Pseudobacteroides sp.: one gene and its partner. The protein of the gene in region 2 binds, or shares a complex with, the protein of the main gene of each other region. Links are inferred from orthologs where the notes say so. Each region holds a gene or a part of one and is shown on either strand. Other genes may lie near its edges.

What was found.
Region 1: the proteins of secG (region 2) and secY are in contact, whole or in part, in a crystal structure (PDB 5AWW), measured with the Thermus thermophilus proteins. The link is inferred for Pseudobacteroides sp. from one-to-one orthologs. Residues at the interface, in WP_223903268.1 of Thermus thermophilus: Tyr5, Ile9, Tyr12, Leu13, Ala16, Leu19, Val20, Val23, Leu24, Gln26, Glu27, Pro28, Gln30, Gly31, Ala32, Asp34, Leu35, Met36, Gly37, Gly38, Ser39, Ala40, Asp41, Leu42, Phe43, Ala45, Arg46, Val48, Tyr53, Thr56; in WP_096411648.1 of Thermus thermophilus: Leu14, Gln16, Arg17, Phe20, Ile34, Pro35, Pro37, Ile72, Arg108, Arg109, Asn112, Gln113, Arg116, Ile117, Ile120, Pro145, Gly146, Trp147, Phe152, Phe155, Val156, Val159, Thr160, Val162, Ala163, Gly164, Ala166, Leu167, Trp170, Glu173.

Annotation. Positions count from the first base shown.
Region 1 is NZ_DATCTU010000041.1:24,528-27,534, reverse strand. What follows is about bases 1-2,874. They hold secY (preprotein translocase subunit SecY), read left to right. Parts: upstream 1-729; coding sequence 730-2,019; downstream 2,020-2,874. Other genes in these bases: map (type I methionyl aminopeptidase), read left to right, coding at 2,716-2,874; VIO64_RS07280 (adenylate kinase), read left to right, coding at 2,068-2,712; rplO (50S ribosomal protein L15), read left to right, coding at 285-728; rpmD (50S ribosomal protein L30), read left to right, coding at 87-269; rpsE (30S ribosomal protein S5), read left to right, coding at 1-74. Also shown: more of map, read left to right, coding at 2,875-3,007. UniProt on the Bacillus subtilis protein: The central subunit of the protein translocation channel SecYEG. Consists of two halves formed by TMs 1-5 and 6-10.
Region 2 is NZ_DATCTU010000113.1:11,112-14,126, forward strand. What follows is about bases 76-2,957. They hold secG (preprotein translocase subunit SecG), read right to left. Parts: upstream 1,699-2,957; coding sequence 1,453-1,698; downstream 76-1,452. Other genes in these bases: rnr (ribonuclease R), read right to left, coding at 76-1,303; eno (phosphopyruvate hydratase), read right to left, coding at 1,858-2,957. In the rest of the region: more of rnr, read right to left, coding at 1-75; more of eno, read right to left, coding at 2,958-3,015. UniProt on the Bacillus subtilis protein: Involved in protein export. Participates in an early event of protein translocation.

The DNA.
Region 1 (3,007 bases), on a different replicon or contig from region 2:
GTTTATCACAATTAAGGACGGTTGAAGAGGTAGCTAAGCTACGCGGTAAAACTGTCGAAGAAATACTAGGCTAGGAGGTAGCAAACATGGCTGGTAAGTTAAAAATTACGTTAGTAAGAAGCATAAACAAAGCTAAAGAAGACCAAGTTGCTACAGTAAAAGCTCTTGGCTTAAAGAAAATCAGAAGTGTAGTTGAACAAAAAGATAATCCTCAGATTAGAGGAATGGTTAATAAGGTTTCTCATCTTGTGGCAGTTGAAGAAATATAAGAGGAGGTGTAAGATATGAAACTTTTCGAATTAGTACCTTCACCAGGCTCAACGAAAGTAGCAATGAGAAAAGGTAGAGGTCCAGGTAGCGGTAATGGTAAAACAGCTGGAAAGGGTCATAAGGGTCAGAATGCACGTGCTGGCGGCGGAGTTAGACCTGGCTTTGAAGGCGGACAGATGCCATTATACAGAAGATTACCTAAGAGAGGCTTCAACAATAAGAACTTTGCTAAAGTTTATGCTGAAGTAAATGTATCTGATTTAAATGCTTTTGATAACGGAGCAACAGTTACATTAGAACTTTTGCAGGAAAGCGGTTTGGTTAAAAAGGTAAATGACGGTGTAGCTATATTAGGTAATGGAGATTTAACTAAAAAGCTTACTGTTCAAGCTGCTAAGTTTACAAAGAGTGCTTCTCAAAAGATAGAAGCTGCAGGGGGAAAGGTCGAGGTGGTATAATATGGGCATGTTGGAAATATTGAGAAATGCCTGGAAGATTCCCGATTTAAAAAGAAAGCTTATTTTTACAGTATGTCTTTTGCTTGTTTATAGAATCGGTTCCCATATACCTGTTCCGGGTTTGAATCCAGCTGAGTTCCAAAAGTTGGTTGAACAAGGCGGACAGCTTTTCGGGTTTTTTGATATAGTATCAGGCGGAGCTTTTAAGCTCGCAACGATATTTGCAATGAGTATTACACCATATATTAACTCGTCTATCATAATGCAGTTATTAACGGTCGCAATTCCAAAGCTTGAACAGCTAGCTAAGGAAGGCGAAGAAGGAAGAAAAATTATAGCACAATACACCAGATACGGAACCGTCTTATTAGGATTTATACAGGCTGTAGGTCTGTATTTTGGTATAAGAAGTGCGGTTGTTGATTCAGGTGTATTAAGCTTTATTACTATAACATTGACTTTTACAGCGGGTACTGCTTTCCTAATGTGGCTTGGTGAGCAGATTACAGAGCACGGTATAGGAAACGGAATTTCTTTAATAATTTTTGCTGGTATAGTATCAAATGGTCCATCTGCTTTAGCAGCACTTGTAAACATAATAAAAGCTGGGATGACAGAGGGAAATGTACTTTTTGCTATTATAAAAATAATTGCAATTGTCGCTATGTTCTTAGCGATGATAGCTGCGGTTGTTTGGGTTTCACAAGCTGAGAGAAGAATACCGGTTCAATATGCAAAAAGAGTAGTTGGAAGAAAAGTTTATGGTGGACAGAGCACACATATTCCGATAAAAGTAAATATGGCAGGTGTTATTCCCATAATATTTGCAATGTCTATTATGATGTTCCCATCACAAATAATAAGCTTTTTCTTTGCAAATGCAAACAATTGGTTTGTTAACTTCTTTAAAAACTCGCAAGGCAGTATCTGGTATGCTGTTGTATACTCGGTACTAATAATGTTCTTTACATTCTTCTATACCATGATTGTTTTCAATCCTGTTGAGTTAGCTAACAATATGAAAAAGAATGGTGGCTTTATACCAGGAATTAGACCTGGAAAGCCAACTTCCGATTATATTTCAAGAGTATTAAACAGAGTAACATGGTTTGGTGCGTTATTCCTTGCAGTGGTAACTGTTTTACCTATAGTTTTACAAAACGTATCAGGTTTATCAAATGTTTGGTTCGGAAGTACATCAGTCCTGATTTTGGTTGGTGTTGCTTTAGATACAATTAAGCAGATGGAGTCACAGATGCTTATGAGGCACTATAAAGGATTCCTTGAATAATATAATAGTGGTATCCCGTGATGTTTTTTTAGATGGAGGAATAAAACTATGAAATTAATTTTACTAGGGGCTCCTGGAGCAGGTAAGGGTACACAGGCAACTAAATTGTCACAAAAGTTAAGTATACCTCATATTTCTACAGGCGATATATTTAGAAACAATATTAAAAATTCTACTGAACTAGGGAAAAAAGCAAAAGAATACATTGATAAAGGTATGCTTGTACCTGATGAACTCACCATAAGCATTGTAAAAGACAGGCTTATGCAGGATGACTGTAAAAATGGTTTTATTCTGGATGGATTTCCAAGAACCATTCCTCAGGCGGAGTATCTGGAAAAAGCCCTCAATGAAATGGGCACAGATATAGATCATGTAGTAAATGTATCTGTTGCTGATGAGGAAATAATTAAAAGGATGTCTGGTAGAAGAGTCTGCACAAATTGCGGGGCAACATTCCATACTGTTTTCAATCCTACTAAGAAGGACGGCATATGTGATAATTGTAATGCATCTGTTATACAGAGGGATGACGATAAGGAAGAAACTGTAATTAGCAGACTTAAGACATACCATGAGCAAACAGAACCACTGATAGGCTTCTATTCTAAAAGAGGTAAGTTACTTACTGTAATTGGAAGAGAAGAAATTGAAGAAACATCAAAAGCTGTTATAAAGGTATTAGGTGTTTGACATATGAGCATGCAAAAATCTAAAACTGAAATAGAACTAATGAAAAAGTCAAGCGATATATTGGTCAACGCCCTCATAAGGATAAAAGAAGCAGTCAAGCCAGGTGTAACAACTTTAGAACTTGATAAGATTGCAGAAAATTATATCAGAAAATGTGGTGCAATACCTTCATTTTTAGGATATAAAGCACCCTTTAGAGGAGCAGTTGATTACCCGGGAAGCATATGTGCTTCAGTAAATGAAGAAGTTGTACATGGCATTCCCGGTTTAAGAGTTTTAAAAGATGGCGATATTA
Region 2 (3,015 bases):
GCTCTCCCTTATCATTTAGAATTATTTTTGCCTCATCAAAATCAAAGTCTATGGCTCCTCTGGAAAAACGCTTCTTTCTAAGTATTAATGCCAATTCCTTCATAAGGTTAAAGTCATCCAACAAATAATCATATCTTTGTAATAGATCTTCATCCTTCTCTTCCAGAATTTTGTAGACATTTGTATAAGTCATTCTTTCATCTATATTAATAACACTCTCAAAAATTTCGTGGTTTATGATTCTGCCCAATTTGTCAATATCCATCATTACAGTAAATGCAAGCCTGTCAACCTGAGGATTTAAACTGCATATTCCATTTGACAGCTTTTTAGGCAGCATGGGTATTACCCTGTCTACAAGATAAACGCTGGTTCCCCTCTTTAAAGCATCCTTATCTAATGGTGAGTTCTCAGTAACATAATAACTTACATCGGCTATATGTACTCCAAGCCTGTAATTGCCATCCGGAAGCCTTTGCACGGAAACAGCATCATCCAAATCCTTTGCATCTTCCCCGTCAATAGTTACCATCCTCATTCCCTTTAGGTCCCTACGCCCATTCATTGCCTCTTCAGGAACCGTCTCGCTTATTCCTTCCGCTTGTCTTAAAGCCGCTTCGCTGAATTCCTGCACAAGGTTATGTGATTTTATAATAGAAATGATATCTGTACCGGGTTCATCCTTATCTCCGATAATTTCAATTATCCTACCCTCAGCATTTCTTCTCTGCTCAGGCCATTTTATAAGCTCTACTACAACCTTGTGACCTGTCTGAGCACCATTAACCTCGTCCTTTGGAATAAATATATCGGCACCAAGCCTTTTATCATCTGGTATAACAAAGCCGAAATACTTGCTGCTCTCAAATGTACCCACAACATTGGTGTTAGCCCTCTTTAATACCTTCAGTATCTCACCCTCCGACCTTTTACCGGGAGCTGTACCCTTATTTACTCTTGCAATTACTCTATCGTTATGCATAGCTCCATGCAATGAGTGGGCAGGGATAAATACATCATCGGTATCTTCCTCATCAGGTATCACAAAACCAAACCCTTTCTCACTTCCCTGCAAACGCCCTGATACAAGGCTCATTCTTTCAGGTATACCGTATCTATCCCTGCGAGTCTTATATATCTTACCTTCCTGTTCCAACTCGGTCAAAACATTCTCAAAGTCAGCAATATCATCCTTGGGAACGTCCAATACCGCCACAAGTTCTTTAAAAAGAAGAGGTTTATAAGCATCTTCCTTCATAAAGGAAACTATTCTCTTTTTCCTGTCCTGTCTCATATCACTCATCAATAACCTAGCCCTTCCGAATATTTTTTATTTTTTATTGTTCCCCTGGCTTTTATCAATATACTTTGAAAATGGAAAATTTCCTAGACATAATAAAAACAACTACCAATAATGATAGTTGTCTTGTATAACCAGTGTAAACTCTGCAATTATCTGTTTATAAGTAACTCCAAAGCTATTGAGGTAACTAGAAACAATACCGCAGCAACAGTTGTATACTTACTTAACAAGGCATCTATTGTTCTGCCTTTGTTTTTACCGAAAAAGGTTTCGGCTCCACCTGCTATAGAACCGGATAAACCCGCTTGCTTACCTGATTGTAACAAAACTACCGCTATTAGCGAAACGGCGAACAATATATGAAATATATTCACAATAATATTTACTGCACTCATTACAAAACACCTCCATGGCAAATTGACAACTATCATTGTAGCATAAATAAAAACAAAAAACAAGCATTATATGGATTGTTTTTGATATAATTTAATTAAAATGAGGTGCTGCAAATTACTCAATAGTAGATTTGCAACACCATCTTTTTTAATGTGCTATTATTTATTCTTAAGATTGAACCATGCATCAAGGCCTGGGTACTGGCTTACACCAGCAAGTTCTTCTTCGATCCTTAATAACTGGTTGTATTTTGCAACACGGTCAGTTCTTGAAGGAGCTCCGGTCTTAATCTGACCAGCGTTTGTAGCAACAGCTATATCAGAAATTGTAGCATCTTCAGTTTCACCTGATCTATGTGATACAACTGCAGTATAACCTGCTCTGTTTGCCATTTGGATAGCATCAAGAGTCTCAGTGAGTGTACCGATCTGGTTAACTTTGATAAGTATGGAATTTCCTACTCCAAGGTCGATTCCTCTCTTTAATCTTTCAGTATTTGTAACAAAAAGATCGTCCCCTACCAACTGAATCTTAGAACCGATTGCTTCAGTAAGCATCTTCCAACCTTCCCAATCTTCCTCTGAAACGCCGTCTTCCAATGATATGATCGGGTATTTATTTGCCAAATCACACCAGAAAGCGACCATTTCTTCCTTAGTCTTCATTATGTCAGCTTTCCAGAAATAGTAACTTCCTTCCTGACCCTTTTTCTTAGCTTCTTCATACATTTCAGTAGCAGCTGCATCTATAGCAATTCTGAAGTCAGCTCCAGGCTTGTATCCTGCTTTTTCAACAGCTTCCAATATAACTTGAATTGCCTCTTCGTCAGTCTTAAGGTTAGGTGCGAATCCGCCTTCATCACCTACTGCAGTGCTGTAACCTTTGCCGCTTAATACCTTTTTCAAGTTGTGGAATACTTCCGCACACATTTGAAGAGCATGCTTGAAGCTTGTAGCACCAACAGGCATTATCATAAATTCCTGAATGTTAACACTGTTGTCAGCATGTTTTCCACCGTTGATGATGTTCATCATCGGAACTGGAAGAACCTTTGCATTTACACCGCCTATATACTGGTAAAGGCTTAATCCAAGAGCTTCAGCAGCAGCTTTTGCAGCAGCCATAGATACTCCTAAAATAGCATTTGCTCCTAATTTTTCTTTGTTAGGAGTTCCGTCCAAAGCAATCATGGCATTATCTATTGCTACCTGGTCAAACACGTTCATACCTTCAATTTCAGGTGCTATTATGTTGTTAACGTTATCAACTGCCTTCTGAACGCCTTTTCCCAAGTATCTGCTTTTATCACCATCTCT